2 regions of the Paenibacillus konkukensis genome follow, and region 1 is predicted to be linked to the other one. Evidence: riboswitches for the same ligand, from Rfam matches in the RefSeq annotation. Region 1 holds a riboswitch; the other holds the start of a gene.
What was found. Region 1 has a riboswitch for FMN ahead of ribD (bifunctional diaminohydroxyphosphoribosylaminopyrimidine deaminase/5-amino-6-(5-phosphoribosylamino)uracil reductase RibD). Riboswitches for the same ligand answer to the same signal wherever they lie in the genome.
Positions count from the first base shown of each region.

Region 2: it holds a riboswitch for FMN, as region 1 does, so the genes downstream of both, SK3146_RS34920 (DMT family transporter) here and ribD (bifunctional diaminohydroxyphosphoribosylaminopyrimidine deaminase/5-amino-6-(5-phosphoribosylamino)uracil reductase RibD) in region 1, are expected to answer to the same signal.

Region 1 covers NZ_CP027059.1:1,305,362-1,321,114, forward strand. The annotation lists gene SK3146_RS05715 (ABC transporter permease) at 1-817, opposite strand, end outside; gene SK3146_RS05720 (glycosyl hydrolase) at 861-4,175, opposite strand; gene SK3146_RS05725 (DUF2953 domain-containing protein) at 4,499-5,176, opposite strand; gene scpB (SMC-Scp complex subunit ScpB) at 5,317-5,925, opposite strand; gene SK3146_RS05735 (segregation and condensation protein A) at 5,894-6,733, opposite strand; gene ribH (6,7-dimethyl-8-ribityllumazine synthase) at 6,794-7,261, opposite strand; gene SK3146_RS05745 (bifunctional 3,4-dihydroxy-2-butanone-4-phosphate synthase/GTP cyclohydrolase II) at 7,323-8,531, opposite strand; gene ribE (riboflavin synthase) at 8,587-9,249, opposite strand; gene ribD (bifunctional diaminohydroxyphosphoribosylaminopyrimidine deaminase/5-amino-6-(5-phosphoribosylamino)uracil reductase RibD) at 9,249-10,367, opposite strand; FMN riboswitch at 10,612-10,769, opposite strand; gene SK3146_RS05760 (phosphodiester glycosidase family protein) at 10,853-11,989, opposite strand; gene SK3146_RS05765 (peptidylprolyl isomerase) at 12,182-12,613, opposite strand; gene lysA (diaminopimelate decarboxylase) at 12,819-14,150, opposite strand; gene SK3146_RS05775 (spore germination protein) at 14,294-15,753, opposite strand, start outside.
Region 2 covers NZ_CP027059.1:7,951,338-7,967,090, reverse strand. The annotation lists gene SK3146_RS34940 (LysR family transcriptional regulator) at 1-610, shown strand, start outside; gene SK3146_RS34935 (YnfA family protein) at 670-996, opposite strand; guanidine-I (ykkC/yxkD leader) riboswitch at 1,128-1,241, shown strand; gene SK3146_RS34930 (DMT family transporter) at 1,326-1,673, shown strand; gene SK3146_RS34925 (DMT family transporter) at 1,677-1,991, shown strand; gene SK3146_RS34920 (DMT family transporter) at 2,143-3,117, opposite strand; FMN riboswitch at 3,268-3,426, opposite strand; gene SK3146_RS34915 (NUDIX hydrolase) at 3,669-4,184, shown strand; gene SK3146_RS34910 (MATE family efflux transporter) at 4,236-5,615, opposite strand; gene SK3146_RS34905 (YqkE family protein) at 5,813-6,073, opposite strand; gene SK3146_RS34900 (Dps family protein) at 6,315-6,755, opposite strand; gene trxB (thioredoxin-disulfide reductase) at 6,844-7,782, opposite strand; gene SK3146_RS34890 (IS110 family RNA-guided transposase) at 8,137-9,381, opposite strand; gene SK3146_RS34885 (hypothetical protein) at 9,791-9,973, shown strand; gene SK3146_RS34880 (hypothetical protein) at 10,022-10,183, shown strand; gene SK3146_RS34875 (RidA family protein) at 10,235-10,690, opposite strand; gene SK3146_RS34870 (MFS transporter) at 10,825-12,075, opposite strand; gene SK3146_RS34865 (MBL fold metallo-hydrolase) at 12,092-12,913, opposite strand; gene SK3146_RS34860 (MgtC/SapB family protein) at 12,976-13,470, opposite strand; gene SK3146_RS34855 (extracellular solute-binding protein) at 13,790-15,753, shown strand, end outside.

The sequences.
Region 1 (15,753 bases):
CGAATACCTCCGCTACCTGCGACACGGCCCCGTTATACATCAGGAAAATTTGTTCGAAGCCGACGTCCATAATATGACCTAGCCGCAAAATCAGCAGCACGACGATCACGCTGCGAATGGCGGGAAGCGTAATGTGAAACATTTGCCGGAATCTCCCGGCGCCGTCCATGCGGGCCGCCTCGTAGAGCTGCGGGTCGATGCCGGCCATCGCCGCCAGGAAGATGATGGTGCCCCAGCCGGCTTCCTTCCAGGCGGACTGGATCGTGACCATAATCCAGAATATATTCGGATTGGTCAGAAACCCGATTCGTTCCATACCGAAGGCTTCGAGCATTTTGTTCACGACGCCTTCCCCTTTGGCCAGCAGCAGGAAAGTCAAGCCGGCAATAATAACCCAAGAGAGGAAATGCGGCAAGTAAACGATGGATTGCACGACTTTTTTATAAATTTCGTTTTTCACTTCATTGAGCATAAGCGAGAGCAGAATCGGCACCGGGAAGAAAAAGACCAGATTCAGCAAGCTGATCGCCATCGTATTGCGAAACAGCATCATGAAATCGGGGTTGGAGAAAAACCGGATGAAATGATCCAGTCCAACCCATTTGCTTTTGAAAATTCCCAGCAGCGGCGAATAGTTTTGAAATGCGATCACAACCTCGGCCAGCGGGATATATTTGAATAAAAGCAGGAACAATAGCCCCGGCAGCGCGAGCAAATATAAATATTTGTCCCGCCTTATATCCTTCCAAAACCTTCTCTGCGAAGACGCTTTATCTGCTGCTCTGTGTACAACCTTCTGAGTATGTGCTTGATTCATAGGGCCAGCTCCCTTCCTTAAGTTCGTGTAATGAGATATGCCTTCATGTCTGCCGGCCTTCAACCGGGTCGACGGAATGGTCGCGATAGTTGAAATATTTGCCTTCCAACAATCCGATCAACGTTCCGGTAACCCGAACTTCGACGGTATTGGAGCCGCTGCGCAGCATCGATGCAGGACCGCGCCATACATACGGCGACCAGGAACGAACGCCCAAAGCGCGCCCGTTGACCGTCACTTCTACCGTATCGTGCTGCTCCCAATCCGGGAAGCTTAATTCGAACGAATCGCGGGCGTGCGCATCCGTTATTTCAAAGGATCTCTCGTAGCGGATGGCGCCTGCGTAATACGGGTATCCGGCACTGTATTCCGACGGCAGCGACGCCGCCGATTCCGGCTCGGCCGTCAATGCCGGCAAACCGGAAGAATCCCACTCGACGCCGAACGGTCCCTGCAAATAAATCGCATCGACAACGCCGTCCCAATCATGCTCCACCTGCACGTTGACCTTTATTTCGTTGATTCCCGGTTGGATAAACGGGAGAATGTCGCAGGCTATATTTTGATAATCGTATATTTCATGCTTGGCGAAGGAAGCGCGCGTCAGCGTATGCCCGTTAATGCTCAAGGTCCATTCCCCGGAAATCGCCGATGTGTCCATAAACATCCGGCACGCCTGCGGCATCCGGTCGATCCGCACCTCGGTACGGTAAGCGCAAGCGAACGGATAATCCATACTTAGCTTAAGCGGAGTCCCGAACATTTGCCGCAGCTTGACGGGGAACTCCCGTTGTCCGGCGATGTCATCGCACTGATCGATGAACGTTTTGGCTTTGACCTCGTAAGCGGGCAAATCCTCGCCCGGCTCCCCCGCTCTGCCGATCGTGAGCCGGAATGTTTCCAGCCGGAGCGTATTGTCGGACTCGGCTTTCATCGTCCACGGCCCGCGGCTCTCCAGCTCCAGCTGCAGCGACGGTGGAACGAGCGGTCTTTCTTCCTCCGTCTCCCGGTCCGCTTCATTCGCCTCCCATTCTACGGCATAAGACTGGTATGGCGCGAAAGCCAGCGGCAGCGCCCATTCGCCTTCGCGAAGCGTGGCCTCGACCGGATGAGCTTGTCCCGTCTCCAGATTGAGCAAGCGGAAATGGAGGCTGACCGGCGCGCTCTCTTCCGTCCCCACGCCGCGCAGTCGCTGCGGGTCGATACATAGCTGCGCCGAATGGCTGCCGCCCTCCTGATTGCTTACAAAGACGACGCCGCGGCGTTCCGTCAGCTTGCGGCTCTGCATCAGGAACGGCAGCGTATCGCTGTCGGCCGTCAGGCGAACGGCGGACGGCGCGACAAGCTCCAGCAAGGAAAGCAGCACAGCCGGCATATTCTCTGTATTCTGACCGGCAAACGCAGGAATGAAGTAAGCCTCGCGTTTCCCTTTGGTCCAGCCTGGCTGCGGCTTCAAGCCGTTCTCGTTCGACGGCCCGCGGCCTCCCCAATACTGCTCCTGCGTCCGGAAGCCCTCGGCTCCGAACAGTGCAGCCGCTTCCCGCTCCGCGGGACTGCCCGCTTCAATCGCTTCATGCGGAAGCAGGCCGAGCGCGATCACGATGCCGCCATGTTCCGCGAATGCTTGGATTTGCTTCCAAGCGAGTGCTTCCAAATTCGTTATCGGCGGAATGATCAGCACCTCATAAGCCGCATCGCCTATGTTCAGACGGCCGTTCGCAAGCTCGGCCGACGCCAGCAGCTCGGGATCGAGATGATCGAAATCCCGGCGGTTTCGGAGCAGCTCGATGCCGATCGCTTCCCAATCGCCGCGCAGCCGCTCCAGCCGCTGCTTCTCGGCCGGGTCCTCTCCCCCGTATCCGAAGTTATGGAACGGATTGCCGAGCTGCGTCCACAGCGAAGTCGTCGGGTCCAATACGGCGATGCGGATGTCGGCGATGCCTTCGCTCATCAGCCGGCTGATGCGTCCGGTATAATCGCCCAACTGGCGGAAATACGGCCAGTACGGATTTTGCAAAAACTGCGACGGCGGCGCATCATGCTGGGCCAAACCGTCCAGCGTATAGAAAAAGGCGTGAAAGTTATAAAAATTGGCGCCCAGCGCAGCCAATCGGTCGATCATCCATTTGGCGTCCTGAAGCGTCATCGACCAGCCGACGCTGTGGAAGCATTCCACTAGATTGCGCTTGCGGCCGAGCTGCCTAGCCAATGAGCTGATCATCTTCGGGTTATACCGGAGGCTGTTGGCATACCGCTTAAGAATCCATTCCAGCGGCCGGCCCAGCTTCTCGTGTCCCGAATCCCCTCCCGGCACATGGCTGAACGCTTGCGTCGTCATCCGTACGGAAGGCACTTCGGCCACATACTGAAGTCCGTGCTCCTCGCACCAGTCATGGACCTGCTTGTGGTAGGCCTCCCGCAGCAGCAAATGGATCGACTGGTAATACTCGTAACGGATTCGGGCCGCGTCCGGGCTGTCCGCATAGGCGAGAGCGGTCAGGCGCTCCTTCAAATCCAAGCCTGTCCGTTCCTTGAAGTAGCCGGGAAGCTGGTTGGACCATGGCATATTGCCCAGCAAGCCAATCTCGTCCGTAAACATCCCCTTGATCGTGTGCCCGAAAAACTCGCCGACGTAGCGGGCGTACTGTTCATGGGTCATGCGGATGAACGCAGCCATCGCCTCGCGGTTAAGCGGGTCGACGAAGGTGCCGTAATATTTGAAATCCTCGATCTCTTTCTCCAAAAAGACGACCACTTCCCATTCACCCGGCGGCACGTCCCAAATCATTTTATAAATTGTGCGGTAGGTGAAAAATCGTTTGGCGTTGTAGGCGGTCAGCCCTGCTTTTTGAAATAAAGGATCGGCCTGATAATTGCCGATGGTATGGCGGACATCGATCGCCTCTTCCCATCGCTTCTCGCCGTTTTCCGAAACCGGCACCGCCTTGGCGGACAAGATCCGGGCCCAGGGAAGCTCCATCGTATGAGTGGTTCCTCCCGATACGCGTTCGGCTTGATGAACCAGATAAGTATGCTTCGCCTCCGGATGCTCCAGGGTAACCTCGCCGCCCGCAATGCCGCTCGGATACGGGTATTCGTCGTACAGCCATACATGCATGCCGTACCCTTTGGCGCATTCGGCCGCCGTGCGCACCTTCTCAAACCAGGCCTTCGACAAATAAGGAATTTTCAAGCCTTGGCGCGGGCATATAAAAAAACCGCCGACCCCTTTATCGTTCATCTCGGCAATTTGCCGCCGAATTTGTTCATCCTCCATATCCCCGTTCCAAAACCAGAACGGATGAATACGATATTCTGCAGCCGGGTTCTCCATCCATTCTATTGTATCCGCATACATACCGGACAGCCTCCTTCATTGCAATGGCCGTTTCTCGCCTTGCTTCTTATTTCTTATGCTACTCACTGTACCGAATCATGTTCCAAGCGGCAATTGTACTTTTCTTGTAGAGGACCAAAGGGGTTGTGCACTTTCTTGCACAGATTAAACATCCTTGCAGAAGGCCGGTTTTTCAGGCTTTTTACTTGTTGTCGGCTTCTTCCCGCAAATAAAAATGCACTCTCTGGAATCGTCAGCGGAGCATCCGGTGACCGTTTCCAAAGAGTGCTGCTTATTGCGCGTTGATGAATAATTAGATGTCTTGGCTTATAACCGGCGGCAGGCTACGATGCTTTGAACAGCACCCGGCGCCATGTTCTGAAGCCGCCCTTCACTTTCAATATCCGCGACAGCAGGCGCAGCATCGCCAGCAAGACATAAAACACGCGGATTTTGGCTAAAAATTGAATTTCCGATGCCAGCATAACTTTATTATATTGCGGCACGACTTGAATGACCGGCCTCGTTTCCAATTGGATGTAACGAAACAAAAATCCGAGCAGCGATGACTTAAGCCCCCACACCATTCCGGCCGTCATTGCCGTCTCCGCCGCGTCGCCTACTCCCACATTGGTTTTCCAGTGCAGTCGCGTACAGCGGAGATGACTCATCGTAGAGCGCAGCCAATGGTGGAATTGAAAGCAGTTCGCCAGCAAAATCTGCATATTCTCGAACGCTTCCCTAACTTTTTTGCTCGTAATATTCTCTTTCCCGTCCTGTTTCAGCTGCTCGTTCATCTTGTCGACAACCTCGGTTTTCAGCTTTACGCCTTCCTCCATATTCAAAAACTTAATGACCGGAATGGCCAGTTTTCTCTTGACGAGTCCGTACATCGTATGCACGTCCAATATGATCTCGTCATCCTGTTCCATGCGCATGATCGTGAACCGCAGCTGGATGCTGCTGGAAACAAAAATGATGAGCAGGACAACCGCCGCACCTGCAATCCAAGGCCAAATCATGTTCTACCTCCCACGGGCGCTACCTTTCCCGAATACGCCAAAAAACCCCTCATGGCGAAGCTTCGCTTCCGTACATTCAGGAGTTAGTATAGCCCAGCGATGGTAAAACATTCGCAGGAATTATATGTATCGACCGCGATCTATTCCGGTTTGCCGATATCTTCGAAGGTCATCTGCTGCGCGTCGAGCTTCTCGAACAGCAGCCTGGTTTCCTCCTCCAAATTATCATCGGTCTGGAACATCGTCGTTTCCGGCAGCTCTTCGATGCTGCTTAAGGCGAAATAATCGAGAAACGCTTTCGTCGTGCCGTATAAAATAGGCCGTCCCGGCGCATCGGCGCGGTCCACTTCGATAATCAAATCTTTGGCGACCAGCGTCTGCAGCGCTCGCTCCGCTTTGACGCCGCGAATTTCCTCGATTTCCACGCGGGTAATCGGCTGTTTGTAAGCGATAATGGCGAGCGTCTCCAATGCCGCTTGCGACAAGGACGAGCGGGATGGGGAGTAAGCCAGCCGTTCAAAGTAAGGGGCGTGAGCAGGAAGCGTCGTCAATTGAAATGCGCCGGCCATCTCGACAATTTGCAAGCCGCGGCTCTGACGCCGGAAATCCTCCTGCAGCTCCAGCACAAGTTCGCGAATGAAATCAGCATGCTGATCCAACACCTCGGCGAGCTGCTTGGCATCCAGACCTTCGTCCCCTGCCACGAACAGCAAGCCCTCAATAACTGATTTCATCTGTTGAAAATCCATGTGCCTTTCCTTCCTCTCTAGCCTGTATGACAATATCCTCAAACAATCCGTGCTGGTAACAAACAATCGCTTTGACCTTCATAAGCTCCAGCAATGCCAAAAATGTCGTTACGAGACCTTCTCTGGATTCGCTGCGGTCTATCAGCCGCGAGAACATGATCGAGCCGCCGGATTGCTCCAATATGTCCACGACCTCGCGCATCCGGTCTTTGACCGAAATTTCGTCCTTGCGGATTTTGGCGACGAGATTTCGGCTCTCCATCCGCCGCAATGCCCGCTGGAACGCGTACACCAAGTCCGCAACATGAAGCCCTTTCACAGGATTCTCCACGACTATAGGCACATAAGGAGTCAAATCCTCAGGCTCGCGGGTATAAATAAGACTGCGTTCCAGTTCCTTGTCCCGGAGATGGTCCGCAATCGCTTTATACTTCCTGTATTCGACCAGCTTGGCGACGAGTTCTGAACGAGGATCGTAATCCTCGTCCATCATGTAGTCGTCATATTCGAACTCGATGACAGGCGGCTTCGGCAGCAGCATTTGGCTCTTGATCGACAGCAGCGTCGCCGCCATCACCAGAAATTCGCTTGTAATGTCCAGCTCCAGCTCCTGCATAGCGTCCAGATATTCCATGTACTGGTCGGTAATCTCTTTAATCGGTATGTTATAGATATCGATCTCTGATTTGTCTATCAGGTGAAGCAGCAAATCAAGGGGGCCTTCAAACATATCCAGCTTGTATGTCACTTTCTCCAAGTAGAATTTCCCCCTAAAAGTTTTGCGAAGCAAAACTGTCTTCGTAAGCATAAGCTTTGAGTTTTGCGAAGCAAAACCGCCGATAAATTTCGACATCTTACCTATTGTAAATTAGGAAAGCTGTTTGGTCAAATTCGCCATCTCGATAGCCGTCGTGGCAGCCTCCCAGCCTTTGTTGCCGGCCTTCGTTCCGGCGCGCTCCACGGCTTGCTCGATCGAATCGGTCGTCAGCACGCCGAAGATCGTCGGAACGCCCGTCTTCAGACTGATTGCCGCCACGCCTTTGGCCGCTTCGTTGCAGACGTAATCGAAATGAGGCGTTGATCCGCGAATGACCGCGCCCAGCGTAATGACGGCGTCGTACTTGCCGCTTTCCGCCATTTTTAGAGCGATCAGGGAAATTTCGAACGCGCCCGGCACCCAAGCGATTTCCACTTCATCATCCGTTGCGCCGTGACGCTTGAGCGCGTCCAAAGCGCCTCCGAGCAGCTTGCTCGTAATAAATTCGTTAAATCTGCCGACGACGATGCCGTACTTTAATCCTTTGGATACTAAATGTCCTTCGTATACTTTCGCCATGTTTGTTCAACATCCTTCCGAATATCATGTTATTTTTTACGCTGAGTGCAGCCGATCGTCGTTAAAAACGGAGCATGTGACCGAGCTTCTCCTGCTTGGTGTGCAAGTAATTCGAATTCGATTCGTTCTCTTCCATCTGGATCGGAACCCGCTCGACCACTTTCAGACCGTAGCCTTCGAGCCCTTTAATCTTGCGCGGGTTGTTGGTCAAAAGCCGGATTTCCGTGATGCCGAGATCCTTAAGAATTTGCGCGCCGATGCCGTAATCCCGCAAATCCGGGGCAAAACCGAGCTTCAGGTTGGCGTCGACCGTATCCAGCCCCTGCTCCTGCAGCACATACGCTTTCAGCTTATTGATCAGCCCGATGCCGCGGCCTTCCTGACGCATATACAGCAATACGCCTGAGCCCGCTTCGTCGATCTGCTTCAGCGCGGCATTCAGCTGCGGCCCGCAGTCGCAGCGGTGCGAATGAAACACATCGCCGGTCAAGCATTCCGAATGCACCCGCACGAGCGTCGGCACACTGCCGTCGATCGTTCCCTTGACCAGCGCGACATGCTCCTTCTGATCGAGCACATTCGTATAAGCGATGGCGGTAAACTCGCCGTAATCGGTCGGCAGCTTGGCCTCGACTTCGCGCTTGATCAGGTTTTCCTTATGATTGCGATACTGGATCAAATCTTGAATCGTAACGATCTTCATATCGTGCTTGCGGCTGAATTCCATCAGCTCCGGCACCCGCGCCATTTCGCCGTCTTCCTTGATGATCTCGCAGATGACGGCCGCGGGATACGAGCCGCACAGTCGCGCCAGATCCACCGCCGCTTCCGTGTGGCCGGCTCTTCTGAGCACGCCGCCCTGCTTGGCGATCAGCGGAAAAATATGCCCCGGACGGCGGAAGCTCTGCGCCTTGGTCGTCGGATCGATCAGCGCTTGGACCGTGTGCGAGCGCTCGGAAGCGGAGATACCCGTCGTCGTCTCCGCATGGTCTACCGACACCGTGAACGCCGTTCCGTGGTAGTCGGTGTTGCGCGTCACCATCGGCGGCAGCTCCAGCTCCTGCGCGCGCTCCTGGGTAATCGGCGCGCATACGAGTCCGCGGCCTTCCTTGATCATGAAGTTGATCACCTCCGGCGTCGCTCTCTCCGCCACCGCGATAAAATCGCCTTCGTTCTCGCGGTCCTCGTCGTCGACGACGATCACAATTTTGCCCTGCTTCAAATCTTCGACGGCTTCCTCGATCGTATGAAATTGAAACGAAGTATCCATGGTCCTTCCCGCCTTTCGTTCGTATCGGTTCGTTAAATTCGCTCAGATGCAGCCGTTACATGAATCCGTTCTCCGTCAGAAAAGCTTCCGTAAGCCCGCCCTGCCTGCGCGCCGGCTCCTGTTTGGACCTGCCGAGCAAAAGCTTCTCCATATATTTGCCCAATACGTCCGCTTCAAGATTCACTTCGTCCCCGGGCTTTTTGTTCTGCAGCACGGTTTGCGCCAGCGTATGCGGTATGATCGATACGGTAAAGCTCCGTTCGGTCACATCCACCAGCGTCAGGCTGATGCCGTCGACCGTGATGGAGCCGTGGGGAATCATATACTTCAATATGCCCTTATCTTCGGGCTCGATTTGAAATACGACTGCATTCTCCTCCGGCGTCCTTCCCGCAATCGTTCCCGTCGAATCGACATGCCCCTGAACGATATGCCCTCCGAAGCGTCCGCCCGCCAGCATAGCCCGCTCCAAATTGACCGGGTCCCCTGCATGCAGCTTGCGCAAGGTCGTACGCCGGAACGTCTCCGGCATGACATCGACGGTAATCGAAGCCTCGTCGTACTGAACGACCGTCAGGCAGACGCCGTTCACGGCGATGCTGTCGCCGAGACGAACGTCCTCCAGAATCGTCCGGGCCCCGATGGTCAAGATCATCGCCTGCCCCTGCTTCGAGATTCTGCGCATCGCGCCGATCTCTTCGATGATGCCTGTGAACATTAGCTGGCTCCCCCTCGCTTTTCGTAATTAGGATACCCGGCTATGCAGACATCCTCTCCGAATTGCCGCACCGTCATCCGCTCCAGCCGGACGGCATCCTGCATCCGTTCGAACCCTTCGAACTCGAAATTCCCCGATGCGTCCTTTCCTCCGATGATCTTCGGAGCAAAGAACAGCAGCAGCTTATCGATGAGCCCTTGCTCCAGCATCGATCCGTTTAACCGGCCTCCGCCCTCCAGCAGCACGGAGGAAATCTCGTGCTCGCCGACAAGCGTCATCGCCCGCTTCAGGTCGACTCGGGGGCCGGCTCCCGCCGCCCATACCAGAACCCCGGCCTGCTCAAGCTGGCGCCGCTTCGTCTCATCGGCCCGCTCCGTCGTCAGTACAATCGTCTGCGCCGACCGGTCCCGGACCACCTTCGCGCCCAGCGGCAGCCTTAAGCCGGAATCGACGATAAGCCGGGTCGGATTCAAAGCCGGCACATCCAAGCGGGTCGTCAGCAGCGGATCGTCGCTGAGCACGGTTCCGATGCCGACCATAATGGCTTGATGGCGATGCCGCAGCGTATGTACATACGCTCTCGATTCGGCGTTCGTAATCCATTTGCTATCCCCCGAACGCGAAGCGATCTTGCCGTCCAGCGTGCTTGCCGTCTTCAAGGTGACGAACGGCTGCTGCGTCCGGATATACTTGTTGAACGCTTCGTTCAAACGGCACGCTTCCTCCTGAAGCACGCCCGTTGTGACTTCGAGCCCGTGCTGCCGTAATCGCTCGATCCCCGTCCCGGCGACGACCGGATTCGGATCGGTGCAGCCGACGACCACGCGCTTCACCTTTTCCTTGATCAGCCGGTCGCTGCACGGAGGCGTTTTGCCGTAATGGCTGCACGGCTCCAGGGTGACGTAGGCGGTGCTCCCTTCCGCTTCGGGTCCGGCCATCTGCAGCGCGTGAATTTCCGCATGCGGCGTGCCGCGCTTCAAATGGGCTCCCATGCCGACAATGCGCCCGTTCTTCACGAGGACGCAGCCTACGGCAGGATTGATTCCGGTTTGGCCTGCAGCCCCTTCGGCCAGCTGCAGGGCCAGCTTCATGTAATATTCGTCGTTTAACAGCTCCACCGGAACCGCCCCTTTCCTTCGATCGCATTTCGAATCGTACTCAAATAAAGCCCGCTTCTCCAATCAGGAAAAGGGGCTTTGACTTTTTGACAGGCATACGCAAAAACACAGAACCGTAGCGTCAAGCTGCGGCAGCCTTGCAACCAATAACGGACAACGCAAAACTAAACAGTGCAAACTGCCTGTTTTGAAAAAAAGTCCGTTCTGTTTCAAGAACATCCGCTGCAATACAACGCCGTTCGCATTTTTCCTTCTCCCATCCAGACTATACTGTCGGTCTCGGAGTTGCACCGAGTCAGCCGGCCGCGGATACCGCGGCTCGGGTCACGGACTGAGCGACAGGCGCAAAGCGCGCCTCGCATCACCGCCGGTGGGGAATCTCACCCCGCCCCGAAGGAAACCTTTATTCAACTAAACGATACCGCCGGCCGAATCACCGACGTTGTGAGAAATAATATCATCAACACCGCAAAATTGCAACATGTTTATGGTTTGCTTGAACCGCTGCCGTCGGCAAAAGGTTTGTACGACGAATTAAAATGATCCATGTCGATGCCGTCCCAAATGTTCTTGACGTTGACCTTTCCGGGATCGGCGAATACAAGAAACGCCGTGGGCAAATAGCGCATTCCGTAGCTGCTTGAAGGCTTGTTCACGACCTTATTGTCCTTCACCAGCACCGAAGAGGAGCCTCCGTCCAGATTGGCGGCCGTCACCGCCCCGCGCTCCAGCAGCAGCTTCTGCACGTCATAGAGCGTGGCCCCGATCGAATATCCCGGCTGTCTGCCGTCGATGACGACGAACATGATCGTGCCGTCCTGCTTCTGCGCCATGCATGTGCGCGGAGCGATCCCCCAGCCGTCGGCCTCGTTCTTGATCAGGCCTTTGCCGTTCACGATAAATTTGGGCTGAAACGTTACGGCGTCCCGCACGCCCATATCGAGCAGCTCGGACGGCTTGTACCGGCCCGCCACCATCAGCCCGTTGCGGTCGATGCCGACGACATTGACCGGATCGTTCATCCCAGCGTCGCTGTACAGCAGCTTGCCTCCCGACATGACGATGCCTGCGGGCTTAAAGCCGTTGCCGTCCCAGTTCGGATCGTCGAAGGCGCCGCCGTTCACCCCGGCGATAGCTCCCGTCCGCTGCACCATGCTAAGAATTTGCTCGCCCTGCCCGACGATGCTCGTCGTGACGACGCGAATCATCTTCGGATCGTGCACATACAATATTTGGCCTTTAAAACTTTTCCCTTCGACCTGCTCCACTTCCACTTGCTTGCTCGCCTGCGCAGCCAAATCGATATTGTGCTGATCCTTCACCTGGGCCATCTCATCGAAGCGCTTCTCGTAATCGGCCACGCGCCGGTCCAGTTCCGCCTGCCCGATCAAATATTTGGCCCACTGCCGATGCTGCGTCGTAATCAGCGTATCCGCAGCCATATAGCGCAAGGTCGAGCCCGAAGCCGTCAAATAGAACCATCCGACGCCTCCGAGCCCTACCCCAAGCAGCACGATCAGCGCGTACAGGAAACCGCGTCTCTTCCGCCTGCGAACGGCCTTGCGTTTCCTCTTGCCGACGCTTGTTTGAACCGATAATCCTTGGTTGCTTTGCAAGGAAATAACCTACTTTCATTCTAGTAATCTGGCTGCCTAATAGATATTAAAACAATACCATGAAAAAAACATGAAAATGAACTGGTAATGAAATGAATCATAGCGTTTTCACAAGAAAAAGGCCGAGTCATCCCTTGAAGACAAGGGTCTCGGCCTGGCTTGTACAGCTTAAAAAGATGCGCAGAATGCGCCTTTTACTTATACTTCGACGACTTTGACCGATTCCATACGGTCTCTGCCTTTGAACTCGTCTACGAGCTCCATGCCGGAGACGACTTTGCCGAACACAGTATGCTGTCCGTCCAAATGCGGCTGCGGCTGATAGCAAATATAGAACTGGCTGCCCCCGGTATTGCGGCCTGCATGCGCCATCGCGAGGGAGCCGCGCTCGTGCTTGTTCGGGTTGATTTCGCAGTTGATTTGGTATCCGGGACCGCCTGTGCCTGTTCCTTGCGGGCAGCCGCCTTGAGCTACGAAGCCGGGAATAACGCGGTGAAACACCAGCCCGTCGTAGAAGCCTTCGTTAGCCAGCTTCTCGAAGTTCGCTACCGTATTCGGCGCGTCCTTTTCAAACAGATCGATAACGACTTCGCCGCCAGCGGCGAGCTTAATATGTGCTTGTTTTGCCATAATGTATGTACACTCCTTTTAGAGGCCCGGTAATGTGCGGCCGGCGGCCGCCTTTTCCCGGACTTTTATATGTTCAATGCTTCTTATTGTACTATAAACGGGGCACCGTTCACAAATCGTTTGTTTACAACAAAACAAAACAGCCGGTCCCTTGCTGTTAGCGCAAGGACCGGCTGCTCTAGAATACGGCGGATAGGCGCCGCGGTTAGACGGTTTTGGACACCTGCTTCATGCGCGACGGAACGACGTCGTTGCCGACGATATTGTCGTAGGACTCCCGCTTGACGACGATGTCCGCTTCGCCGTCCTTGACGAAAACGACCGCCGGACGGCGAATCCGGTTGTAGTTGCTCGCCATCGCGTAATTGTAGGCTCCGGTGCACGATACGGCCAAAATATCGCCGCTGTTCACCTTCGGAAGCTGAATGTCCCAAATCAGCATATCGCCGCTTTCGCAGCATTTGCCGGCGATCGAGACGAGCTCATCCTCGGCCTCGCCCGCGCGGTTGGCCAGCATCGCCTCGTAGCGAGCTTCGTACAAAGCCGGCCGCGGGTTGTCGGCCATTCCTCCGTCGACGGCGACATATTTGCGAACGCCGGGAATGTCCTTGTAGGTTCCGACCGTATACAGCGTCGTACCGGAATCGCCTACGATACTGCGGCCCGGCTCCACCCAAATTTCCGGAACGGGATAGCCGTACTTCCCGAAATTTTCTTTGACGGAGCTTGTAATAGCCTCCACGTACTTCGCTACCGGCAGCGGCGTATCGCCATCCACGTAACGGATGCCGAAGCCTCCGCCAAGGTTGACGACCGAGAACAGCACATCCAGCTCATCGCGGACTTTGGCGGCGAAAGCGATCACTTTATCCACCGCCAATTGAAAGCCTTCGACTTCGAAGATTTGCGAGCCGATATGGGAATGCACGCCGAGCAGCTCGATGTAAGGAAGCGCGATCGCTTCCTGCACCGCGCGGTAAGCGGAACCGTTATCCAGATCGAGACCGAATTTGGAATCGATCTGGCCTGTCGAAATATATTCGTGCGTATGCGCTTCTACGCCCGGAGTGAGACGGAACAAAATGTTCACCTTCTGCCGCTTCTCTCCGGCAATCGCGTTCAGCATATGCAGCTCTACCATATTGTCTACGACAAAGCAGCCGATTTGCGCGTCGATCGCCATCTCGATCTCCTGAGGCGATTTGTTGTTGCCGTGAAAATGGATGCGTTCGGCCGGAAATCCGGCCTGCAGCGCCGTATACAGCTCTCCGTCGGAGACGACGTCAAGGGACATTCCCTCCTCTTCGGCGATGCGGCACATCGCCATGACGCAAAACGCCTTGCTGGCATAGGCCACCTGAAATTTCAAGCCCGATGCGCGGAACGCCTCCACGTATTCGCGGCAGCGCTGACGGATTAACGCTTCATCCATCACATAGAGCGGGGTGCCGAAACGCTCGACCAAGTCGATGGTGTCGCAGCCGCCGATTTGCAAATGCCCTTTGTCGTTGATTTTACTGGTTCCATGTAAGTACATTATCCGTTTTCCCTCTTCCCCTGAACATTAACTCTAAGGTACCATAATCGGCGGCCGGCTGACAATGAGAAAAACCGGAGCGGCCGCCCAAACTGTCGGCCGCTTCTCCGGTACAACACACTTCCCCTTCTCCCGCTTGCCGATCATACCTTCGGCTGGCGGGTGCTGTCCTGCGTGCGGGTCAGACTCATCCGCGTTTTCGCGGTCAGGAACGGACGGCGGACCAATATTTCGTTCAGCGCCTTGAAGTTGAACGGAATGAACGGCCACATATATGGCGCGTTATACGATCTGCGGCTTGCCAGGTACAGCAGCCAGACCGTGAAGCCGATGACGACTCCGGGCACCTTGAAGACGGCGGCGGCGACGAGCAGGACGAGCCTGGTCAGCCGATTGGCGAGACTAAGCTCATAGCTCGGGGTTGCGAACGTCCCTACTGCGGCGATCGCCAAATACAGAATGACCTCATTGACGAACAAACCGCTCTTGACGGCGACATCGCCGACCAGAATGGCCGCCACCAAGCCCATCGCGGTAGCCAGCGGGGTCGGGGTATGGACTGCGGCCATCCGCATCAGATCGATCCCAAGCTCGGCGATCAGAAACTGGGCCAAGAGCGGCAGCCGTCCGTTTTTCTGCGGCCCGATGAATTCAAGCCCGGCCGGCTTCAGCTCCGGCGAAGTCACGAGCAGAAACCATAGCGGCAGGAGGAAGATCGAGGCGGCGATCCCGATAAACCGCACCCAGCGAAGATACGTGCCGACGGTCGGCGTCTGCCGGTATTCCTCGGCATGCTGTACGTGATGGAAGAACGTCGTTGGCAAAATAATAACGCTCGGCGACGTATCGACGAAGACGGCGACATGCCCTTCGAGCAAATGGACGGATACGATGTCCGGCCGCTCCGAATACCGGACCATCGGATACGGGTTCCAGCTTTTCCCGATGATAGCCTCTTCCAGCTGCTTCTCCGCCAATGGCAAGCCGTCCACATCGACCTGCTGGATTTTGTCGCGGATCGCCTCCACGAGCTCGGCATCGCAAATGTCGTCGATATAAGCCATGCAAATATCGGTATGCGTGCGGCGTCCGGCCCGCAGCATTTCCAGCTTCAGCTTGGGGTCGCGAATCCGGCGGCGGACGAGCGTCACGTTCGTCAGCAGCGTCTCGACGAAGCCGTCTCTGGCGCCCCGGACCACGCGCTCCAGATCGGGTTCCTCCGTCGAGCGGACCGGGAAGGACTTGGCGTCCACTACAATCGCCGTCGTCGAGCCTTCGAAGAAGAAGCCGGAGGCTCCCATCGACACGTTATCGATCACTTCGCTGAGCTTATCGGTCTCCTTAACCTGAATGTGCGGGATGATCGCATCCATGAAAAATTGGACCGCGTCCTGACCTTCGCCGCTTTGAACCGTATGGGCCACCGGCGATTCGCTCAAATCTCCGTCCAGCGTCCGGTTCCCGATTTCGGCTGCGGACATCCGGTCCAAAATCATCGTCAGAACGGTATCTTTAGCGAAGCCGTTATAATAGAAAATGCCTGTCTTATGCCCGCCGAACACCATTTCGCGGAAGACGACGTCGAAGCTTTGATTCAGGCCGA
Region 2 (15,753 bases), 1.3 Mb from region 1:
CGTCGTCTCCTGCATCTCGCTTCTGCCCAAAGGCATCGAGCTGTTCCGCGCCAAATATCCCGAGGTCACCTTCAAAATATTGGAAGGCGATCATTTCCTGCTCGGCTATCATCTGGAGAAGCGCAATATCGAGCTGGTCGTTGCGCGGCTGCCGTTCGAGTCCGCCTCCGAAACGAACTTTTCGGTCCTTAAGCTGCCCTCGGACCCTTTCGTGGCGGTAATCCCGCGGCAGTGGAGCAGCGATCCGCACAAAGAAACGATGCATGTGCAGGAGCTCGCTCAGTTTCCTCTGCTGACGCTGAAGACGGACAAAACGACGGGACTGCATGAGAAAGTGATGAACGAATGCAAGCGGCACGGCTTTGAGCCGCAGGTCATTTGCGAATGCTCCAGCGTCGCCATTATTATGGCCCTCGTCGAAGCAGGCATCGGGATTACCGTGTTCCCGAAGTCCGTCATGGCCTCGTTTCCTCTGCCGAACATTCAAGTGCTAACGCTCGTCGACGCCGATTTTCAATCCGAGGTCGGCCTCCTTTGGCTGAAGGACCGCTACCTGTCCAAAAGCGCGCGGCATTTTATCGATATTTTCTCCGAAAACTTGCCTTTGTAATGAACGGCGCGGACAATTCGCCCCGAAAATCGACTTCAACCGAGCTGCTGCAAGCAGTTCTAGCTTCTGGGCGCCCACAGCATGACGGATACGCCGACGATACAGATTGCGGCGCCGAGCCAATCGTACAGATCCGGCGTCTTGCGGTCGACGAGCCATCCCCATAGCACAGCCATCACGACAAAAACGCCGCCGTAGGCCGCGTACACCCGCCCAAAGCTCGGAAAGCTTTGCAGCGTCGGCAAAATACCGTACAGGATAAGGATCAAGCTGCCCGCAATGCCATACCCTACCGGTTTGGATTCTTTAAGCCACAGCCATACGAGGTAGCCGCCCCCGATTTCGGCCAAACCGGCCAGTATGAATAAGATGATCGCCAACAGCATGGATGCGCTCCTTTCCTATCGACATAGCTTCATCTTAATGGAAAGCGTCACGAATTGGCAAGCTTCGGCAAGCTATTGCTTATTGCGCCATCGTGCGCTATGATTAAAGGAATTGTTCGGATTAATTTCATATCGACGTTTTCTAGGGTTCCGCAGCTTGCTTGCAGCCGGCTGGCCTGGTCCGAGAGAAAACGCGCATAGCTTTTAGAAGCTTGCGTACACGGAGGGACAAAAGCCCGGGAGGATATCTACCGATATCTTTCCGGGCTTTTGTCTCGTCTTGGGAATCCTAGTCCCAAGCAGCATTTTACAAAGGAGCTGTTGTTGTTATGAATCGAAATTGGTGGATGGTGTTTATTGCAGGCTTGTTCGAAATCGCCTGGGTGATCGGCTTGAAGCATTCGCATCATGCGCTGGCTTGGTGCGGTACGGCGGCCGCCGTGCTGATCAGCATGGACCTGCTCATCCGCGCCTCCAAGCGGCTGCCCATCGGCACGGCGTATGCCGTGTTTACGGGGATCGGCACGACCGGCACCGTCGTAACGGAGATGCTGTTCTTCGGCGAGCCGTTCCGCATCGCCAAGCTGCTGCTTATTCTTCTGCTGATCGGCGGCGTTATCGGTTTGAAGATGATTACGAAACCGGCCAAAGACGGCCAAGGCCAAGGAGGCGTGTAAATCATGGCATGGATTGCGCTTATTCTCGCCGGGCTATGTGAAATCGTCGGCGTATCCGGCATTAGTAAAGTGAACCGCAAAAAATCGCTCTCTTCTTATGTTACTCTCGTCGGAGGCTTCCTGCTAAGCTTGTTCTTCTTGTCCGTAGCGATGAAATCGATCTCTATGGGAACCGCCTACGCTGTCTGGACCGGCATCGGCACCGTCGGCAGCGCGCTGCTCGGCATGCTGCTTTACGGGGAGTCGAAGGAATGGAGGCGGCTGTTGTTCATTGCGATGGTGCTTGTGGCCGCCGTCGGATTGAAGCTTATTTCCTGATAATCAGCCGGAGTCCAATTAGCGCTGCGATGTCCGCTAAGGAAGTCAAATACTCGTCGAAGCTTCCACTTCGAAACACGCTTCCCGATTTAAGGCTTGATAGCAACAAAAGAGCGGCTCCCGCCGCTCTTCCCGTTTTCCGCGCCTTTATTTAATTCACCTGCACCGCCGCGGAAGCGACCGATTTCCCGTCCTGCTGCCGCGACAAATAAAACAGCATAAACCAGATCAATACGAAGCCTACGATTTGCGCGAATGTGATGCCTTGATGGAAGACCACCCAGTTCACCAGCACGCCGACCGCCGGAAAAAACAGCTCCGCCAGCGTAGCGTAAGACGCCTTCGTGCCGGAGAGCCCGCGGTAGTAAAGAAGCAGGCTGAGCAGTCCGGGCAAAAATGCCTGCAGCAGCAAGTTGACGGACACGGCGAACCAGTCGCCGGTTTGAGCGGGCCAATGCCAGCTGTCGCCATTCACCCAGGTTGTGGCCAAGAGCAGCGGCAGCGCCAGAAGAAACCGCAGCGCCGTAACGGTTTCGAACGGCATTTTATCGAGCAATAGCCGTCCCATCACGGTCGAACCGCCCCACAGCGCCGCTGCTCCGATGGACAATAATCCGCCGGCTACGCCGAAGCTGGATGCGCCGTCGAAAGGAAACGACGCCCCGAACGTAAGCAAATACGTCCCGGCCAGCGCCATGATCACGACGATGAAGAAGCGTCCCGGCAGCAGCTCCTTAAGAATCCATCTGGCCATCAAGATTGCAAACAGCGGCTGAAGCTTCTGCAGCAGCAGCACCCCGTTCAGATTGCCGTGGGCGAAGGCGGAGGTGAACATGATCGTTGCAATGGCCGAGCCGCCCCAGGAGATGAACAGCAGCGCCGCGATATGCTTCCACGTCAGTCCTTTTAACGTTTTGCGGTATATCCATAATACCGGTACGGAATAAACCATCAGCAGCACATGCTCCAGGAGCACGATTTGCGACGATGTGAAAAATTTCAGCAGCAAAATCCGGAATAAGGGGTCCACACCCCATAAAGCGGCACCCAGCGCGATAAGCCACACGCCGCTGCGGGTCCCTGCCCCGGCATGTTCAGATGATTGAGATGATAACGTACGTTCCATAATCTTGAACCTCCTTTATTTTGAAAAGGAAGCTTCGAAAAGAAGTCAGCCCCGTTACCAAATAAAAATGATAACGGGGCATAAGAAAACAGGCATGTCTCCAAGCCGTTTTTTCACAAAGAAAACAACGCACTCGAAAAGCAAGCTCGTTCTGACCTTCTCCCATCCGGACTGTACCGTCGGCCTTGGATTTTCACCAAATCAGTCGCCTGAAGCCGCCTTAAAGCGGCATCTGACGAGTCGCGGGCTTGAAGCTGCAAGCAGCCTTTCACCGCCGGTCGGGAATTTCACCCTGCCCCGAAGATCCTTATTCAATTAGTTTGCATTTTATCACACGATTCGACATTACACAAGATACTAACTTAAAATTAGTTAGTGATTTTTCGTTGTATGCGGATACAAACCAAAGGACAATGAATATGAGAATACAACGCCGAATAAGGAAATGGATTCATTTTACAGATAGAACATGGACGGTTATCTCAGTTAGCTCGTTTGTTCGCTGAGCGAAATGGATTCAAAACGGTTAAAAAAATTCGGGTGGTGTTATATTGAACTCAAGCGAGAAATGGCATCGTCATTTAGGCGCATACGGGATTTGTGTATTTGAAGAAAAACTATTAGTCATCCAAAAGGGCAACGGCCCGTACATTGGGCGATACGACCTTCCAGGAGGCACGATTGAACAAAATGAAATGGTAACAGAAGCTGTAAAAAGAGAGTTTATTGAAGAAACGGGAATTACCGTAAATATTCGGAAAAATCTCGGTGTTTGCGATTTGCTAATCCCTTATGAACTCCCCAAAAGAGGCACTACGCATATTCATCATGTTGCCGTTATTTATTCGGTCGAACACATTTCTGGAACTGCAATAAAGACTCCGCAAAAATTCGAAGGGCAAGATTCTTTAGGAGCGTGTTGGGTACAAATCAATGACATCAATTCTGCCAATTCCTCTCCTCTGGTCATTCAGGCCAAAAAATGGCTAAAGACGGAACGATTGCCGTTCGAATCTCAGCGACTAGATGACTGGATCAAAAAAACGCCCGCACCTCCTAAGCCATAAAGCCTTAAGGAAGATGGCGAGCGATGTATCGGCTCCTTGCCGTGCATTAGGTTAATGCTCCAGCACCGAACCCGCGCCGGCAGCGGGAAGCCGCTTCTTCTGGATCGCGCTCAGCCGGGTGTAAAATCCCGCCGCGGCCAGCGTCAGGCCGATCGTAATGCCGACCCAGAACCCGAAGGGGCCGAGCCCCGTATGGGCCGCGAGTCCGTAGCCGACCGGGATACCGACGCCCCAATAAGCGACAAGCGCCGTCACGAACGGCACCGTTACGTCCTTGTAACCGCGCAGCACGCCCTGCAGCGACGCTTGAGCCGCATCGGACAGCTGATACACGATCGCGAAGATGAGAAATTGCTTGGCAAGCGCCACGACATCGACATTGTCCGTGTACAAATAAGCTATGGGCTCGCGGAACATATACAGGAAGACCGAGCTGACGCCCAGAATGCCCATGGCCGACAATACGCCGAGCCGGCCGTACTGCCGGGCGTCTTCGGGACGGCCGCCGCCGATCTCGTAGGCAACGAGGATGGTTAACGCCATGGAGATGCTGAGCGGCATCATGAACAGCAGCGTCGTGAAGCTGATCGCAGCCTGATGGGCGGCAATCGTGACCGTATCGAACATCATCCCCATCAGCAGCGTAACCATCGAGAAGATGCTCGCTTCGAAAAATACGGAAAGCCCCATCGGGACGCCGATTTTGAGCTGTTCCTTCCATGCTTTCCAGGATGGAGCGTACCAATCGATGAACAGCCGGTACCGCCGGATGGCCTCCGCCTTGAACGTCATCGCGGTGCTGACGAGGAAGATCAGCCAATACGTCGTTGCCGTCGCATAGCCCGTGCCGATCCCTCCGAGCCTCGGAAAGCCGAAATGCCCGAAAATAAGCATATAGTTCAAAGCTACGTTAAACGGTACGGCAAACAGCATGATCGTCATCGTAATCTTTGTATAGCCGTGCGCATCGAAAAAGTAGCGGAGCACATTCGACGCGAATAAAGGAATAATCCCTAGGCACAACCCGATAAGGTAATGCTTCGCAATATGGTACACGCCCGGATCAAGATGCATCGCCTGCAAAACCGGGTTTAATATTGCCGCCCCTCCGGCAAGCACGATAAGCGCCAAAACGACGGATAAATAAAGCGCCTGATTGACGGTTTTCGAAATTCCCCTGTACTCTCCTCGCCCGTATAATTGAGCGATCATCGGCGTAACCGCCATTAGAATTCCGTTCAAGCCTATCGAGACGGGCATCCATAAACTGGCCCCTATGGCTACGCCCGCCAGGTCATTCGTTCCGGCCCTCCCCGACATCATCGTATCGAATAACGTCATCGCGTTATAGCTAACCTGGGTTACGAGGATCGGGCCCAATATGGCAAGAAACTGAACGGCTTTTTCTTTCCATGTTTTCGCGTGATGCATGTATTTCTTTGCCTCCGTTTACTTTCGGTAAATAGGGCGACAAAACGAGAAGACCTCTGACGAGGTCTCCGGGCCGTTGGACATATGAAATGATGCCAATTGAATTACGCTGCCGCAATACCGTATGTTCGTTTACTTGTGCGCTATATTTTACAGACCGCAGCCCCGTACGTCAATAGCGTCAAGCCGAAAATCCATTATTTATACTTACGCCAATCCATGGAGCTTTGCTCGAGCAAATAACCGAAGTCCTTCTCCAGCCGTTTTTGCTCGGTCTTGCGCGCTTCCTCCGCCTGCTTCCTGTTCTTCTCGCGCTGCTCCGCTTCGGCCGCTCTCATCTGATCAGCCTGCGATTTCAATTGATTGAGAACGTCCGGGTTCAATAAATCCTTGAGCGTAGCCGGCTTGTCTGACGATGCTTGAGCCGAAGCGGCAAGCGGTTTTCTCTTCTTCACCATTCGAATCACCTCATTAGACGATGTACGGTCCGATATTGCTCGAATTCGAACACCTTACACGTATGGTACTGCTCCGATACGCTCATGTCAAATAGACGCCTGCCTGCGGCTGAGATCAGAGCGCCCTTCCCTTGTGTTAGATCCGCAGATCGGGGCGCACAAGCAAGAGGCCGTCGCTCTGCCGTGGGAACGGCATGAGGACAGCCTCTGCTGATTTATTTACTAACGACGGATGCCCCGCTTATTTGCCAAGAAAGGAATTGAGCATCCATACATGCTTCTCAAGTCCGGAATGAATGCCGAGCAGCATATCGCCCGTCGTTTCATCCTGCAATTCCGCCGCAAGCTTCATGCCTTCCTTCAGCTCTTGGATGACGATGCGGAAATCCTGGACGATGGCCGCGACCATCTCCTCCGCCGATTCGCCGCCCTCGGCGTCGCGTACGCTGGCTTGCTCGACGATCTCTTTAATCGTAGCGGTCGGCTTGCCGCCCAGCGCCAGCAGGCGCTCCGCCAGGTTGTCCACATGAAGGGCCGCTTCCGTATACAGCTCCTCAAACTTGAGGTGCAGGGTGAAAAATTGATGGCCTTTGACGTACCAATGGAAGTTATGAAGTTTAATATGAAGAACAGACCAGTTAGAGATTTGACGATTCAAAACAGTGTGCAATTGTGTGCTCATGTCAGGTTCTCCTCCCATTTTACATTTTTTTCTTCAGGAACACTTCTTAGTATAACGAAGTCACGTAGGGTGTTCAAGCTTCGCCAGCTTAGACGGCGGCAGCCGCCTCCGCATTCTCCAGGTAGCGCTCCGTGTCGAGAGCGGCCATACACCCGGTGCCCGCGGCGCTGATGGCCTGGCGGTAACGGCTGTCCTGAACGTCGCCGCAGGCGAAGACGCCAGGAATGTTCGTCTCGGTCGTGCCCGGTTTCACGAGCAGGTAGCCGTGGTCGTCCGTCGTCAGCTGGCCGCCCAGAAAGCCGGTATTCGGCGTATGGCCGATGGCCACGAACACGCCGTTCGTCTCAATAATTTCGTCTTCTCCGGTGTCATTGTTGCGTACCTTCAACCCGGTAACGCCTTGCTCGCCGCTAACGACTTCCAGCGGCGTCCGGTTCAGGCTCCAGCTGATTTTGCCGTTCGCGCGCGCCCTGTCCTGCATAATCTTGGATGCGCGCAGCTCGCTGCGGCGGTTGACCAGCACGACCTCGGAGGCAAAGCGGGTCAAATAATTCGCTTCCTCCATCGCGGAGTCGCCTCCCCCGATCACGATAATCTTCTTGTTGCGGAAGAAAAATCCGTCGCAAGTAGCGCAGGTGCTGACGCCGCGGCCGACGTTTTCTTTTTCCCCGGGAATGCCCAAATATTTGGCGGAAGCTCCGGTAGATACGATAACGGATTCAGCTTGAATTTCGCCCAAGTCTTCAACCTGCAGAGTGAACGGACGTTTGGACAAATCGACCTGGTTGACCCAGCCGGATTTGAACTGCGCTCCGAAACGCTCCGCCTGCTTGCGCATATTATCCATTAATTCCGGTCCCATAATGCCTTCGGGAAATCCGGGGAAGTTCTCCACCTCCGTCGTTGTCGTAAGCTGTCCCCCGGGTTCTTGACCTTCGATCACCAACGGATTTAAATTCGCTCTGGCCAAATAAATAGCGGCGGTCAATCCTCCCGGACCCGTTCCGATAATCACTGTTTTATACATCGTATATATACCTCCTGTTTCTTTATATTTAAACTAAGTATAAATATTTCTTGTAACAAATCATACCATTCAGACTACCCTATTGCATGAAGATTTGATGAAGACCGAATGAAGGTTTCATGAAGACGAAACGGCCGGTGAAAACCGGTATAAAAGTTCCGCGTTAGTCCACTATATAAAGGAAAGTCCAGCGGTATGATGTCAAGTCCCCGAATCGGTCGAATTGGAAATTTTCTTGGCTGTAACAGCTGGGAGTGCCGAAAAAAGGACAGCTCAAACTGAACCCAGCGAAAAATCGAGATAATATCCAGATTTTAACTGGGAATTATGCCAGGGACTTTAGCAAAGGAGGCGTTAATCCTTCGCAGGCGTCACCTTCTTCCGTGGCGTATAGAGTTGGCCGTTGCGTAGCAGCACATCGACCAGACGCACAAGCTTTCTTGCGGTTAAGACGAGGGCGCGTTTATGTTGGTGCTTGGGCACTTCCTTGTATTTCTTCCGGTAGTACTCGCCGAATTCTTCATCGCGGTTCTTTACCGAGTTGGCAGCTTCAACGAGGTAATAGCGAAGGAATCGGTTGCCGGATTTAATCCGTTTGGTGTCTTCGGCTTCAAAGGCGCCAGACTGGCTCTTGCGCCAGGTGAGGCCAGCATACTTGGCGACAGCGGCTTGGTCGCTAAAGCGTTCGATGTCACCGATCTCGGCAAGGATGCCAGCGGCATAGACGCGATCAATGCCGGGAACAGAACGCAGGCACAGGGAGCCAGGGATCGTCTCGAGAATTTGCTCAATCGCCTTGTCCAAATCCTTGAGCTGAGCCTGGATGCTCCGGATTGCTTGAATGGATGTACCCAGCACAAGATCAATGGAATCCTCGACGACTTTGGACAGCCGGTAAGAGGCTCTGGCCGCTTTCTGAATGCAGCGCGCGACGTTCTCGGGATCCGGGAAGCGATTGCGCCCCTTGTCCCGCAAGTAGTCGGCCAGATCGCCGACATCCATCGTCGCGATGTCGTCCAGACTGTACTTTTCGGAGAGCATCTCAAGGATGGCATGGCCGAACACCGAGCTCTCGACTTCGGTCGTGAAGGCATTGCACTTGTAGAACAGGTTTTGCAAGAAGTACTGTTTCTCGCGCGTCAGGTTATGGATCAAGTGAAACCGCATGCGCGTTAAACGCTGGAGCGCAACATACTGCTCCTGCATGACAATGGTGGTTGTCAGCCGCCCGAAGCGCAGACGGTCCGCAATCACCCAGGCATCAAGCCGGTCGGTTTTATTCAGGTCGGGATAGGTTTCTCGGAACTTGCTGACCAACTTTGGATTCATGGTAAAGACCTTGGTATGGCGCTCCTGGAGTGTAGGGTCACTATGCAGGTACATGGCGGGATGCCAGCTGTAGACCGAGGTCGATTCAAGCCCAATGTGAATCTCGGAGACCGCGTGCTTGTCCGCTAGGGCAACGATGCGATCTCGCAGATGAGCAGCCCCCTCCAGATTGTTTTTCACTGTGAGGGTCTCGAGCTTATCCCCGTCTGTGTTCATGAAACACGTTTCCAGTTCTTTCGAACTGACGTCAATACCGACAAAAAGCGTCAAATGGAATTTCCTCCTTTCGATGAGGGATGCAGGGAATAGACTCTCCGGGATGCCTCCGGCGCACGCGCAGATCAATCACCCTCGCCTATAAGAACACGCTTCGGTCCATGAGCTGCCCTGGCTTGCTAGGCCAGGCATGGGGTGCCGAAGGGAACGGCCAGCGGGTCAGAAGCTCAGACACGTACCGGAGAAACAGACTTAGAAATGTAGACGTGCTACAGGAGGAGAAAGAATTTCCCCGATAGATCCCTATGATCTATTGTCCAGAGGCATGCGGGAAAGTCCAGTCCCTTTTGCAATTTTCAAGGTGCGATTTACTGGAAATCGAAAAGTTTGCGGCCAGTTCCCATGGGAACTGGAAATCGGCTTAAAACTTGGTTCTAGAAATACTATACGAGGAGGAGAAGCTATGGATTCGGAAGAGATTCAACGGCTTGAAGATCAATTTGACCGGGAGCTTACCGAGGGCGAGGCCGCCGAAATTAAAAATACGCCTGTGGTGAACCATGCGGAAGAGCACTCGGACACCGACTGGAGTCTTGACAAAAACTTGACCCTTGGTTCGATCGCAAGGCAGAACGGCCGTATTTGACGGAGGAAGACGATAGAAGCGTGAAAAAAGAGCGACGGAGGTATCGCGATGCCCAATGAACGGATTGAGATAGAAACCGACGGCAACCCCGAAACGATCTATGAGGATACGAAATCCCACGAACGCATCGGCTTCAGGGCCGATGACACTACTAAGCTTCGCAATTACGGCAAGCCGAATGAGAAACTGGACGGCGTACCTATCGAGTAAACAACAAAGAAACAGACTGGCCTCCCTGCGAAAGGCCAGTCTGCATTCGGATTATTCCTCCACTTGAAAGATGGAGTCGACGACAATCGGCAAATTGTCTCTTAAGGCGCTGGCGCCGAGGACCGACCGGGCATGAATGCCCCGTTCGCCGAAGACGTCCAGCATCAGATCGGAAAAACCGTTCAATACTTTATGCGGCTCTTCGAAATCGGGATGCGCGTTAACAAAGCCTTGAACCTTCACGACGCGCTTCACCTTATCGAGGGAACCGAGCGCCGACTTGACTACCGCCAGCACCTCGATCCCGGTGTTTCTCGCGAAGCGATACCCTTCTTCTGTAGAGAACTCCTCTCCAACCTTCCCTTTCGGATTGCCCGAAGGACCTTTCCCGGACACGAACATCAGTCCGTTAACGATAACATAATTGGCGTACTTGGCCGCAGGCTCGCTCGCCTCGGGAAGTACGATTTGCAGCTCATGCAATCTGCTTTCTATCGACATCGTCATACCGCTCCTCCCCATAAGTATCGGACAGACTCATAACTTAGTAGTAATTATAGAGGGATGACGGGCGATGTCAACTAATTTTTCGCATTGTATGCGTTCTCTTTTGCAAGCCGCAGCTTGTTGACTTGCCGGACTCAAACCGAACTCGGTTCTTGAAGCGCCTCTTTGTCTGCCGCTTTCTTTTGGAACAAAATGCCTTTGTCCTTGAAGCTGATGAAGAATACGACGGACACGACCGCAGCTACGGCCGCCGGATACATCCAGAAGCTTTGCCATTGTCTTAAAGCCTCAGCCCCTTGAGCCGTTACCGTATGATTGAACAAATATCCGGTGACCGATGAAGCGAACAGCAGGCCCAAACCGTTGGAGATCATAAATTTCAAGCTTTGCGCTTGCGCTTTTATCGTAATATCCGCTTTGTTGTCCACATAAATGTCTCCGGCCGTAAAGAAGAAGTCCCAGCATATTCCCTGCAAAGCGAGCGCAATGACGATGACGATCATTCCGGTGTCGTTCACCGCAAACGAGAACAGCAGACAACGAGCGATCCAGGTCAGCGCTCCCCACAATATAATTCGCTTAAACCCGAATTTTAATAGGAAGAACGAGAGCAGGAACATGAAAATAACTTCCGTCGCAATCCCGATCTGCATGATCGTCGCAGCGTTCTTAAAGCCGAGCGCCCCTAGAAATACCGGTAAATACGCGCTGTAAGCCGTCTTCGGAATCATCAGAAAAATGGTGCAAGCCATGAAGATGGAGAAGTTTTTGTCCTTGAACAGCGACAGCGCGTCCAGACAAAGCAGATCGCGGACGAGGAACTTCTTCCCTTTGCCCGCCGCAGGCGTGTTAGGAAGCGTAAAGCAGTACAAGCCCAGCACGATAGCCGACACGGCTGCGATCTTGAAGGTCATGATGCTACCGGAAAAGCCGAGCTGGCCCAGCAAAAATCCGATGATCATAAAGCCGAACGTACCGAACACGCGAATTAAAGGGAAGGTCTTCGCCCCGTTAATATGCCGGAAGCTGATGCTGTTGGATAGACCCGTAGTAGGATAAAACAGAATGGCTACGACAAAAATAAGGATCAGAAACGTCGTCGAATGCCCGGCTGCGATCTGGGCCGGAATCGTAAGAAGAACGCATGCATTCAAGATGTGAAGGATGCCCATAATTTTTTGCGATGCGATGAATCTGTCGGCGATCATTCCGATGAACAGCGGAGACAAGATGGTAGCTATGCCGAGCAAAGCGTACGTGGTGCCGATGATGGACGACAGCCCGAATGTGCTTAATACAAGCCCCAAGGTCATGTTCCATGCCCCTTGAACGAAATATTGAAGAAACATCATGACCAGCAGTCTTGGAACGACGATTGTTTTCATACTCACATTCTCCTCATCAAATGAACTTGATTAATCCGTCATAGGCGACTTCGATACGGTAAGGCTCGAACAGCTCCACCAATTCATCGTGCATAAGTCCCATATTATGCGATAAATGCGATAAGACCAGCTGACTCGATGCGTCGTGCATACCGTCTTTGATCAGCCTTTGTTGCGTCTCCAAAACGGTTTCGATGCTCATATGATTATTGGAACGAGGATTATTAGTATAGCCATAAGTGCATTCCAAAATCGTCAAATCGATGCGCCGGCCGGCCAGCCACTCCCAGGTAGACTCCGGAAACCAGCCGGAATCGTGCCCGTACAGCAGCGTTTTTCCGTCCTTCTCGATAAAATAGAGCAGGCACATCTCCCATTCGGCATGATTGGCCAATAAAGGAGTGACTTTCGCGGAGCCCGCACACTCCGTGACGAACGGAATCAGCCGCGTAAATGCGAAACGCTCCTTACTGTAACCGGGCAGTACGTCCCGGCAGCCGCCGATCGCCAGATCGTTGCCGTACACGCGCAGCGGATGCTCGATGCGATGCCCGTAGCCTTCCATCCTGCTGAATAAGTCACCGACATTGAAATGATCGGGGTGAGTATGGGTGAACAGCAGATCGGTAATCCGGGTCGCATCCGCTTGATCCCGCATCATTTGCCAGCTGAATTCGGGCGCCAGATCGATTTGCATCGTATCGTCGACGATAACGGCCGAGCGGGTTCGTATATCTTTCCCTTTCGCCGCTCTCGCCTTCTCGCAAACGCCGCACCGGCAAAACGGATTCGGCACGCCTTCCGAAGCGGCGGACCCTAAGAAATGAACTTTCATCATGCATGTCTCCTTTGTCTAAAACACCAGTATGCGGGACTTAGGACCAGTCCCTCTCGTTGTCGTTACTGAACGTCCGTCGATTCCATTTTGGCAGCGTCGGTCGAATGCTTCGCTTGAAGAAACCGGCTGCATTTGGCAAGCAAAAACGTGATCATCACGGAAAAAATCACGATGCCGTAATACCCGGCTCCGATGCCGATGCCTGCTCCTCCGGAGAAAAAAATCATCGCGGCAGAGGTCAGTCCCTTCACCTTCTCGCCGTCCTTCAATATAACGCCGGCCCCGATAAAGCCAAGTCCGGATACGATTTGCGCAGTCAAGCGCAGCGGATCTGCCGTAGACTGCTGCCCCGGGATGTTGTAAGTGTGTGCCGTGTATATGGATACAATTGTAATTAACGTGCAGGCTACGCAAGTATATGTGTATGTTTTTAAACCCGCGGGTTTATGGTTATACGATCGGTCCCAACCGATAAACAGGCCCAGCACGGCGCTAACCGTGATCTTAACGTACATCTGCAGATCTCCAACAGCCTGGCTGATCATTAATGAGTCCATAGAATGATGCTCGTCTCTCCTTTCTCTTTGAAGTCGCCTTTCCGCCATTAACCAATAGAGTCCATTCATTCTTCTTTGACAACGCTTACTACAATAGGATTGTATCATATTATTGGAACGTGTCAATAATTATTTTGGCGTTATATTTTATAAAACACTTAAAAGTTGCGTCTATCCTATGGTAAAAGCGGAAATACCCCATTTTATAAATTGGAACGTTTCAATAATTTCCTGTTAATTCCGGCCGTGTGGATTCTCGCTTCAAGACCTTATATAATAAAGATAATTTGCTGCATAATAAATGGAGGCAGAAACGACAATGCCCACAATTAAAGATATCGCCAAAGCGGCGGGAGTTTCTCACGGAACGGTGTCCAACGTTTTGAACGGCCGGGGAAACGTAAGTTTGGAGAAAATCAAACTGGTCGAAGAAGCGGCCAAAAAAATGGGCTACCAAATTCATGCCCAAGCCAAATCATTGCGCGAAGGCAGCACGACCACCGTTTCGGTCATCCTGCCGAATATTGCGCTTGAACAATATAACAAGCTTTACCTGGCCGTCTATCATTTCTTCCGGCAGGCCGGATACCACACAAGCCTGTACTTGACCCAGGATCAACAGGAAATCGAGCTTTCGATCCTGCAGAGCATCGCCGCTAACCGCGACTGCGCCGTCATCGCGGTATCCTGTCTCCCCGACGCCCGGAGCTATTACGACGCGCTCGGCGCCGATGCGGATAATATCTTTTTCGTATACCGCCGTTTGGATCATTCCAACCAGTTCGCAAGCTTCGATTTCGCCCAAGCGGGACAAGCGATAGCGCGTAAAATCGCCGAAAAAAAACATCCCAGCATCGGCCTGTTCACCGATTCTGCGGAATATTCGTGCACGGTGCAGTTCAAGGACGCCTTGCTGCACGGAGTCGCCCATTTGAATCCAAGATTCCGTCACGTCGCCTCCTCTCATTCGACCGCTTACTCCCATGCCTTCGATTTCTTCTCCGAAGAACGATTCGACTGCATCGTAACGACCGATATGGAGCGGGCCCGGTATATTAAAAACGCCCATTATTTAGGCAATACAGGATCTTGCCCCACTATTTACAGCTTGGCGGACTCCGAGTTTCTGGCAGAGGATGGGATCGTCAAATATCATTTGAACTATCAATTGCTGGGCAAGGAAATTGCCGAGCATATCGTACAACGGACGGCTGCGGGCCAAGACCTTCCTCCTGTCTCGCCTATAATGGTTCAAGACCGCGGATTTTTGTTTGAGGATGCGGCTCACTCTCCTTCGCCGTCCGATACGACCTTGAACATTTTGACGATACCGAGCCCGACCACGGAAGCCTTAAGAAAGCTGCTGCCCCATTTCAAAAAAACGACGGGCATTGAATTCAGACTGGCCGTCTATTCGTTCGAAGAGATTTACGATATTTTGCTCGATATTGATAATCACCGGCATTACGATATTATCCGGGTCGATCTGGCCGGCTTATCTTGGGTTGCCCGGCAGGCTTTAAAGCCTTTGCCGCCCGAACTGACGGAGCTGCTCGCTTATTATCCGCGGCAGCTCGCAGACCGCTATTCCTATGTGGACGACACGCCTTACGCCGTTCCTTTCGATCCGAGCGTTCAGCTGCTTTTTTACAGAAAAGATTTATTTGAGGATACGAAAATACGGAGAATGTTTTACGAGAGGTACAAGCTGGAGCTTAACCCGCCGAACACCTTTCACGAATTCAATTTGATATCCGAATTTTTCTCCTCCATCCGAACCCAGCAGGCTCCGCATTTCTTCGGTTCGGCTGTCACAACGGGCAATGCGGAAATTATCGCCTCGGAGTTTCTGCTAAGGTACTATGCCGAAGGCGGCTCGTTGATCCAGGCCGATCATAAGCTGGCTTTGTCGGGCGAGATGGCGGTAAAAGCTTTGCAGAGCTATATGGACCATTTGTCCATCGCCAAAGAGCTGCACGCCAAATGGTGGGACGAATCCATTTCCTTATTCGAACGCGGCGATTTGGCCATGCTGATCGTCTATATGAATTTATTTTCTCATGTGGCGCATAGTCCTATAGCTCCGCTGATCGGTTTCTCGCAGGTGCCGGGGCATTCTCCGCTGCTCGGCGGAGGATCGCTCGGAGTTTCCAGGCATAGCCAAAAAGACCGCGAAGCGGCGGCCTTCTTTAAGTGGTTCTACCATAACGAAATCGCCGAGCAAATCGCCTTGTTAGGCGGCAGCTCCGTCCATAACGTCATTTACGGCAACCAAAATATTAT